Regions from separate parts of the Senegalia massiliensis genome, predicted to be linked through region 2. Evidence: riboswitches for the same ligand, from Rfam matches in the RefSeq annotation. Region 2 holds a riboswitch; each other region holds the start of a gene.
What was found. A riboswitch is a leader RNA that binds a small molecule or an ion and turns the genes downstream of it on or off. The one in region 2 is predicted to bind thiamine pyrophosphate.
Positions count from the first base shown of each region.

Region 1: linked by a shared signal. The riboswitch ahead of thiT (energy-coupled thiamine transporter ThiT) and the one ahead of D3Z33_RS03225 (thiamine-binding protein) in region 2 are both predicted to bind thiamine pyrophosphate.
Region 3: linked by a shared signal. The riboswitch ahead of D3Z33_RS09980 (energy-coupled thiamine transporter ThiT) and the one ahead of D3Z33_RS03225 (thiamine-binding protein) in region 2 are both predicted to bind thiamine pyrophosphate.

Region 1 is NZ_QXXA01000015.1:25,605-28,894, reverse strand. Features, by position in the region: gene D3Z33_RS13185 (hypothetical protein) at 1-333, shown strand, start outside; gene D3Z33_RS13180 (hypothetical protein) at 418-882, opposite strand; gene D3Z33_RS13175 (YhfC family glutamic-type intramembrane protease) at 884-1,591, opposite strand; TPP riboswitch at 1,772-1,870, shown strand; gene thiT (energy-coupled thiamine transporter ThiT) at 1,926-2,477, shown strand; gene D3Z33_RS13165 (GNAT family N-acetyltransferase) at 2,539-3,006, opposite strand; gene D3Z33_RS13160 (hypothetical protein) at 3,060-3,290, opposite strand, start outside.
Region 2 is NZ_QXXA01000004.1:179,671-182,960, reverse strand. Features, by position in the region: gene murI (glutamate racemase) at 146-904, shown strand; gene grxC (glutaredoxin 3) at 922-1,182, opposite strand; TPP riboswitch at 1,288-1,390, shown strand; gene D3Z33_RS03225 (thiamine-binding protein) at 1,457-1,747, shown strand; gene D3Z33_RS03220 (ABC transporter permease) at 1,719-2,489, shown strand; gene D3Z33_RS03215 (ABC transporter substrate-binding protein) at 2,506-3,290, shown strand, end outside.
Region 3 is NZ_QXXA01000010.1:124,266-127,555, reverse strand. Features, by position in the region: gene D3Z33_RS09985 (aminopeptidase P family N-terminal domain-containing protein) at 1-1,055, opposite strand, end outside; TPP riboswitch at 1,365-1,475, shown strand; gene D3Z33_RS09980 (energy-coupled thiamine transporter ThiT) at 1,520-2,125, shown strand; gene tenA (thiaminase II) at 2,135-2,794, shown strand; gene thiM (hydroxyethylthiazole kinase) at 2,825-3,290, shown strand, end outside.

The DNA of each region.
Region 1 (3,290 bases), on a different contig from region 2:
GGTCTATTAATCATTACATTTATTTATGATTCCTCAAGGATTATAGATATAATACCAATTTTAATATTCATTATAGTATTAAATTTATTTTTTTCAATACATTATATTTTCATGTATTATATTTTTCAACCTTATACAACTGATTTAAAAGTTAAAAATCCTTTTTTTAAAATTATTAATTTTGCTGTATATTTTATTTCTTACATGTCATTACAAATTGACGCACCAGCAAAAATATTTTTACCTATTACAATAGCAATTTCTATTATTTATATATTAATTGCTATAACTTTAGTTTATAAAAAATCACCTGAAACATTTAAAACAAAGTAAGAGTGTGCTAGTATGAATCCATAATTAAAGGCAAAATGATGTATAAATTTATACATCATTTTGCCTTTAACTCTATTCTACATTTTATTGCATATTTTGTATTTTTTCAGAATTAATAAACAACCCTTCAATAAGTTGACTCTCTTTATTAAATACTGTAGTTACAATAACTTCATTCTTTTCATTTGAATAATCTGAACTATAAATCAACTTTATATTATTTTCATCTACTTCTTCTGTAGTTAATAATTCTTTAGAACCTTTTATATAATCCCCTATTAATTCAGATATAAGTAAAACCTGCTCTTTGAACATGCTTTCATTTAATTGTTCTTTCATATTTTCACTAAAATCCTTACTAAAGGATTCATAGTCTTTTTTATCTATAGAAATTAAAAAGTTTTCTACTATATCATCTGCCCAAGATGATATAGTTTCTTCAGGTGTTTTTACATTATCATTTATTTCTTCATTTTCATTATTACATCCAATCAATGAGCTAAACATTAAAGCTATAATTATAATCATAATTATTCTATTATTTCTCATACTAAAAAACCTCTTTCATTTTTTTCTTGTATTTAAATGTGACATTAAGTAATATAACACTCCATATAATAATATAAGTCCATATAAAGATTTCACTATTAATGATTAAGATAGGTAAGTTCACTAAAGTATGTATGATAAATGCATATAATAAATTTTTATATTTTTTCTTTTTAACACTATATAAGACAATTAATGATAATCCAATATGTATTATTATTGCTAGAACTCTTTCGAAACCTGATAAAATTATATTTTCTACTGTTATATTACTAAATAAATTCAAATTTCCATTTAAAAAACTATAATAAGCTTTTATAAAAGGTAATCCTACAAGATAAAATGCTTCTATGCCTCCATGTCCTATTCCAAATGCAATGCCTTTTAACCATGTAATATGATCTTTTAAAATGAATTTAAAAGATAAAAATCTACCACCTTCTTCAACTAATGCTGCTGTTAAAGCTAAAAATATGGCATATACATAAGTTTTTGAAGAAATATTTACTATAAACCAAGGCTTCAAACTTAAATAATTTAATATAGGAATCCTAATAGCTATTTGAACTATAAAAAATGTAAGTATTCCTATTATAGACCAAATTAAAGTCTTTTTATCTTTTTTATATAATAGAGCTATAAATGCAACTGGTAAAATTAGTGTTATAATCAAAGTTATAACTATTGAAATATGCTTAATTAAGTCCATATTCCACCTCTTTTCTATATAATATTATTTATTATATCACACACTTAGTATGATATAAAGAGAGTATAAAATAATACTATATATATATCTTTATCTTCCATTGATAACTAATAAATTCAACATTAGTTTATATTGACACTTATATACAGTATATGATACTATGTATTCAAAAGAATAAAACGTTAACACTAGGGGAGCTTTATGGCTGAGAGTGATTTATCACGACCCTTACTACCTGAACTAGATAATACTAGCGGAGGAAAGTGTATATTTTAAAAAATATCCACTACCTTTGTAGTGGCTTTTTTTATACTAAATTTTAAGGAGGTTCAATATGAACAAAAAATGGAGTGCAAAAATGTTAACAGAAGGTGGAATATTAATAGCTTTATCAATATTACTTAGTTATATAAAAATATATCAGGCACCCAGTGGTGGATCTGTTACAGCTGGTAGTATGATTCCCATAATGATATTTGCTATAAGATGGGGACTAGGTCCTGGAATATTTATGGGAGCTACTTATGGACTTGTAGACTTTTTATTAAAACCCTCATTTTATCATCCTATACAATTCTTATTAGACTATCCAATAGCATTTGGTTTTTTAGGACTTGCAGGTCTAGGATATAAGATAAAAAAAGATGGAGTAAAGGGATACTTAACTTTGATTATTGGTATAATATTAGCATTAAGTGGAAGATTAATTTCCCATGTATTATCTGGTGTAATATTCTTTGCCTCATATGCTGGCGATCAAAATCCTTGGATTTATTCTATTGGTTATAATGCAACATATATGGTGCCAGAACTTATAATATCTATATTAATAATAAGTTTAATTTGGAAACCAATGAAAAGGACTATTAAAAGTGAAAATTACTAAAATAAAAAAGCTGATTAAATCAGCTTTTTTTAATAACTAAATATTTTTATACAGTCTGTAACTATAAATATTTAATCATCATAAAATCAGTAAATTTATATCCCATTTTTTTATATAAACTCACTGCTCTTTCATTATGTGCAAAAACATGTAGTTGTACACTATCAACATCATTTTCTTTCAAATACTTATCTATCAAATTCATAGTTTGTTTACCATAACCTTTACCCTGATATTCTTCTTCTAATTCAATATCATATATAAAAGCTTGCTTAATATTATTGTTTATATAAATGTTCAACCATAGTACTCCTATATTATTTTTTTCATGAGTTACAGAAAATAAATAGTGTTTTTTTGTTTTTAAACCTTCAGGCAATAATTTTTTAAATTCTTTTTCTGCTCTTTCTAAAGAATCTTCTTTTATCCAATTACCAGCTTTTACATGTTCATTAGCATATTTCTTTATAGACTTATTTATGTATTTAGCAAAAATATCATTAGTCATGGGTCTTAACAGTAATTCCATATACAACAACTCCTTACTAGTTTTTCAGATTTAATCATTTTTTATAGCAAAATTTAATTATTTAATTTTTCAATTTCTGGGTATTGTTCAAGTAATTTTTCATTAGCAATTTCTAATTGTCTATAGTATTCAGCATAAGAATTACTTAGTTTTTTCATCGCTGGGATAAATATATCATAGTATCCACTTACACTATTAAATTCTTTAAGCAAAGATTGAATTTTATATGCAGGTGAATTTTTGTATTCAACTGATTGCTTAAATTTTAAATATTGCTTTAATAT
Region 2 (3,290 bases):
AAAATAATAAAAATAAAATGAGTAATATGCAAAGAGCATCAATACTATAATAGTGTTGATATTTTTTATTTTAAAATTATATTTGTCTAAATAAGGGGTATACTCTATAATATTAATATATAAAGTTTTATGGAGGAAAAAAATTATGAAAATTGGTATATTTGATTCAGGAGTAGGAGGAATAACTGTATTAAAAGAAGCTTTAACACAGTTGTCAGGGCAAGAATATATATATTATGCAGACAAGTTAAATGTTCCTTATGGTACAAAACCTAAAGAAGAAGTTAAAAAATATATATTTGATGTAGTAGAGTTTTTAAGTACTAAAAATATAGATGCTCTTATAATAGCATGTAATACAGCTACAAGTATTGCAGTGAAGGATTTGAGAGATAAATATAATTTTCCTATAATAGGAATGGAACCTGCAGTAAAACCTGCAGTAGAAAATTCAGAAGATAAGAAAGTTATAGTTACAGCAACTTCTTTAACCTTAAAGGAAAAGAAATTTAATGATTTAGTTACAAGACTAAATTCTAGAGACATAGTAGACTCTTTACCATTACCTAAGTTAGTAGAATATGCAGAAAATTTTATTTTTGAAGAAGATGTAATAATCTCTTATTTAAGAAAAGAATTTGAAAAATTTAATTTAGATGAATATGGTACAGTAGTATTAGGATGTACACATTTTCCTTATTACAAAGAATTTTTTAAAAAAGTTCTTCCAAATACTATTGATATAATAGATGGTAATTATGGAACGATAAATCATTTGAAAAATTTATTGAATATAAAAGACAGATTTGAAGATAAGAAAAAAGATAAAATAACATTTTATATTTCTGGTAAAGAAGACAATGAAATATTAGTAAAATATTTAAATTTATTACAAAGTAAATAGCGACTAAAAGTCGCTATTTATTTTATTCCAAAAACCTTGTCAAATTCTCCTTTTTTGTGAAGTTCTACAATATCATCGCATCCCCCTATAAATTTATCATTTATAAAAATTTGAGGTACTGTAGTACTATTAGTTTTTTGTTTTAATTCTTCTAATTTTTCTTTATTATTACTTATTTCAATTTCTTCATATTTAACACCTTTATTATTCATTAATCTTTTTGCTCTTATACAATAAGGACAAGTAGAAAAAGTATATATAGTAACATTATTACTCATCAAAAAACCTCCTAAAATTTTATGTGATTAACCTGCTTTACAATTATATCATTAATTAATATAATTGACATTTAAAATTTAATGTATTACAATTAACACGAAAATAATAAAAATCTGGGGAGCTAAAATTAGCTGAGAGGAAATATGAATTTCGACCCATGAACCTGCACTGGATAATGCCAGCGAAGGGAGAATAATTTTTTAGTTTATGGTTATTGGCCCCTTCATGCATATGAAGGGGTTTATTTAATTTAAATATAAGGAGATGATTTTTGTGCCAATTGTAAATGTGGAACTTCAAGTATTACCACGTGTTGAAGAGAAAAGACTATATGATGTAGTGGACGAAGTTATAAAATACATTGATAGTTGTGGAGTTAAATATGAAGTAGGACCTATGGGTACTACAATGGAGGGAGAATTTGATGAGCTTATTAATATAGTAAAAAAAGCTCAAGATATCTGTGTAAGAGAAGGGGCTTCTAGAATATTATCAGTAGTTAAAATAGATTATAAACCAGAAGGTGTGACAATGAATGAAAAGGTGGGCAAATATAGAAAATAAAATAATACCAAGTATTTTCTTTTTTTTCTTGTTATTTATATGGGAGGTAGTAGTGAGAGTTGGTATTGTAGAAAGATACATATTACCTTCTCCTATAGATATAATAAAAGTATTTTCAGAGATAAACTCAGAAATATGGCCACATATTTCTACTACCCTTCAAGAATCAGCTATTGGATTTCTTATAGCTATAATATTAGGCATAGTGTTAGCAATTGTAATGGATAATGTAAAATTTATAAAAAAAGCAATTTATCCTATAGTTATAATTTCTCAAACTGTACCAATAATAGCTTTGGCACCACTTTTTGCAGCATGGTTTGGATTTGGAAAGTTACCTAAAATAATGGTAGTAATACTTGTTTGTTTTTTTCCAGTATTAGTTAGCTTAATTCATGGGCTTGAATCAGTAGATAAAGATTTAATTAATTTACTTAAGTCTATGGGAGCGAGTAAATTTCAAATATTTAAACAGGTAAAGTTCCCAGCTTCTTTGGTAAGTTTTTTTTCAGGACTTAGAATTGCTGCAACATATAGTATTATGGGGGCAGTTATAGGAGAATGGCTTGGAGGAAAAGATGGTCTTGGTGTATATATGTTGAGAGTTAAGCATTCATTTGCATTAGATAAATTTTTTGCAGTAATCATTATAATAGTTATCCTTAGCATGATATTATTTAAAATTATTAATTTATTACAGAATTATTTAATGCCTTGGGCAAAAGGAACAAATAAAAATTAAAAATGGAGTGATATAAATGAAAAAAATATTTTCTATATTTATAGTATTTTTATTAGTATCATTAATCTTAGTAGGTTGTGGAAATAAAGAAAATAAAGAGTCAAAAGAAAATAAAGAGTTAGAAAAAGTAACTGTAGTTTTAGATTGGGTACCAAATACAAATCATACAGGGTTATATGTAGCAAAAAATAAAGGCTATTATGAAGAAAAAGGATTAGATGTTGAAATCATTCAACCATCTGAAGGTGGTACTGCAAATTTAATAGCAAATGAACAAGGTGATTTTGGGATTAGCTATCAAGAAGAAGTTACTTATGCTAGAACATCAGAAAATCCACTTCCTGTAAAAGCTATTTCAGCTATAATACAAAATAACACTTCTGGATTTGCTTCTCTTAAAGAAGATGGTGTAACATCACCGAAGGATTTTGAAGGTAAAAAATACGGTGGATTTGGAGCTCCTATGGAAGAAGCTATGATAAAAGGACTCATGGAAAAAGATAATGCAGATTTTTCAAAAGTAGAAATGGTTAATATAGGCAGTTTAGATTTCTTCACTGCTGTACAAGATCATGTAGACTTTACTTGGATCTATTATGGTTGGGATGGAGTAGCATCAGAAGAAAAAGAAATAGACTTAAATTTTATTAAACTTCAAGATTTTGATGAAAACCTAAACTTTTATACTCCAGTTATAATTGCAAATGAAAAATTATTAAAAGACAAACCAGAACTTGCAGAAAAATTTTTAGAAGCTACAAGTAAAGGATATGAGTATGCTATAGAAAATCCAAAAGATGC
Region 3 (3,290 bases), on a different contig from region 2:
TTTCTAAATTCATATAATTTGTCACAAGCACTTATTTCAGTAATATTTAAGTCTTTAGCATTTTCCTTTAACCATTTCATGAACTTTATATGTGCTATACTATCTTTAATTTGGGCTTCTCTCATATTTTTAACTTCTGTATCATTTTTTATAGCCTTAAATAATATTTGAGGGTTTCTTTTCTCAACTATTTTATTCTCTTTTGGTATATTATTATATAAAGCATAATTTACTTTATCTGGATCTAATAAAATTACTTCATCTTTTTTAGTTCTCATAATATCTTCATAGATGTCATTATAAGAATGTAATACAACTTTATTCAAAGACAATTTTTCTTTTATATTATCACTTAACTTGGATTCATCTATATATAAACCCACCTTATCCATTCTTATAATAATATAAGATAATACTAGAGGAAAATATTTAATATCATTACCACGTATATTTAATGTCCAACAAATATCATCTAATGTAGTTAGTACATGAATATTTGCATTGTTTTCATTCATAACTTTTCTAATACGATTTAACTTACTTTCCACACTTTCTCCAGCATATTTAATATCTAAATCAAATACCTTTCCTGTATTTAAAGTCGGTCTATCTTCCCAAATTTCATCTATCAAATCATATTTATATACTATTTTTCCATTTTTATTTTTAACTATTTTTTCATATAATTGTCCTTCTTTCATAGCAACTACTCTACCATCAAATCCCAATATCCCATTTTCAGGTAATGCTTGATCTAAATATTCTTCTATTGTAGGATAATTAGGTTCCCCCATCTTCATAAGTTTAACAGAAGTTCCTTCTAATTCATTTTTAGCTTGTATAAAGTATCTTCCATCTGTCCAAAGGTAAGCCTCATTCATTGTAATTACAGCGGTACCTGCTGACCCCGAAAAACCTGTAATAAATTTTCTTGCTTTAAAATACTCTCCAACGTATTCTGTTTGGTGAAAATCAGATGTGGGAACTATATATACATCCATTTTCTTTTCATTCATTAACTTACGTAATACTTTTATTCTTTCCTGAATCATTATTACATTACCTCCTTATTTTCAATTTAACGAAATATCTTTAGTTTAAATATATCTAATTAATAGAAATTATTCAAGTTATATATTAAAAATATAAAATATGTATTAGTTAAATTTAAATAATGAAAATAAGATTAATGTAAATTACAAAAATATAATATAAAAAAATAAAAGAAATAATACCTCAATCTCTATTTTAGAAGATGTCCAACTTTTTTAAGTATCATTCTATTACTTGACAATGATAAACTACTAACATATAGTAAAAATAAGAGGAAAGACTTTATTACTCTTTATTTCCTGTGAATTAAATTAAATATATAGGGGAGCTTGTGCAATCAGGCTGAGAATAAATCTAAGCGATGAAAACCCTTAAACCTGATCTGGATAATGCCAGCGTAGGAACATTTTTATGAATATTTTAAGCATGTTCTAGATCATAGAACATGCTTTTTTTATGAAAGAAGGTGATAACTATAAATATAGCAATTGTTTGGGCCATAATTTTAACAATGGGACTTCTTATCATAAGTATCAAAAAATTAAAAAGATTTAGATTTAATATAAAATCTCTTACAAGAATTGGAATTATAGCCGCTATTTCTATTGTACTTTATATGATAAAAATAGTACCATTTCCACAAGGTGGGGGGTTTAGCTTGCTATCTGTTCTCCCAATAATGATACTTTCATCTATATTTGGGATTAAAGAAGGCATTATATGCGGGATTATTGTTGGTGCTCTAAAATCAGTTATTCAACCACCCTTTTATCCTCTACAATTACCTTTAGACTATTTTGGAGGAATGATAGTAATTGCTTTTACACCTATATTTGGAACTAAAACTAAATCAAGATTAATTTTTGGAGCAACATTAGCAGGAACATTATCCATATTATTCAGTGTGCTATCAGGCGTCATTTTCTTTGGTCAGTTTGCTCCTGAAGAAATGAATACATGGATCTATTCTATAACATATAACTTATTGGGATATGGAATAGAAGTTTTACTAAGTATTATTGTGTTAGCTATTATACCATTAAGACACTTAAGCAAAACTATAAAAAATTGAGGTGAATATATGAGTTTTTCAGAAAAAGTTATAAATGATCCAAGAGTTAAAAAATATTATAATGATTATATAAAACATCCGTTTATACAAGATTTAAGAGATGGAAAATTAGACAGAAAAAAATTTGAAAATTATTTAATTCAGGATTCTTTATATTTAAAAGAATATGGAAAAGTTTATGCGCATGTATTTTTAAAAATAAATTCTATAAAGGATTTACAGTTTTTACATACTTGCATAGGTGTGGTAGTTGCAGACGAAACAAATATGCATACTAAGTATCTTAAAGATTATAATCTTGACGTATATAAAGTAGATGATATGGAAGTAAAACCTGCAAATAGAAACTATCTTGATTATATGCTAAGTTTCACAGAAAAAGGAGATATAAAGGAAATATTCATGTCTGCACTCCCTTGCACATTAACTTATGAATATATTGGTAAAACATTAAAAACTCAAAGTAAAAAAAATATAGCAAATAACTATTATGGACCATGGATTGAAGAATATGCAGGAGAAGAATTTCAAAAATTTAGCCTGAATTCATGTAAGTTTTTAGATAAAATTTGTGCAAACATTGATGAAGAAGAGGAAGAAAAATTAATAAAAATTTTTCTTAAAGCATGTGAACATGAAATGAAATTTTGGGATATGAGCTATAAATAATATAAAAACCAATTCAATGGAGGAATTAAAATGTTTAAAGAAATTTATGAAAATGTACAACATACAACACCATTAGTTCATTCTATTACAAATTATGTAACAGTAAATGATTGTGCAAATATTGTATTAGCTGCTGGAGGTTCTCCTATTATGGCAGATGGTATTGAAGAAGTAGCAGAAATAAACTCTATCTGTGACGCTTTAGTTATTAATATAGGAACTCTAAATGAAAGAGTTATAGAATCAATGATAAAAGCTGGTAAAAAAGCTAATGAAATTGGAAATCCAGTTATATTAGATCCTGTAGCTGTAGGAGCATCTCAATTTAGAAATGAAGTAACTTTTAAGTTGTTAAAAGAAATACAGTTTTCTGTTATTAGAGGAAATGCTTCTGAGATAAAAACTATTTATGAAGGAAGTGGCACTACTAGTGGTGTAGATGCAAATGAAGAAGATAAAGTAGAAGAAAAAAGCTTAGACAATATGATTACACTTT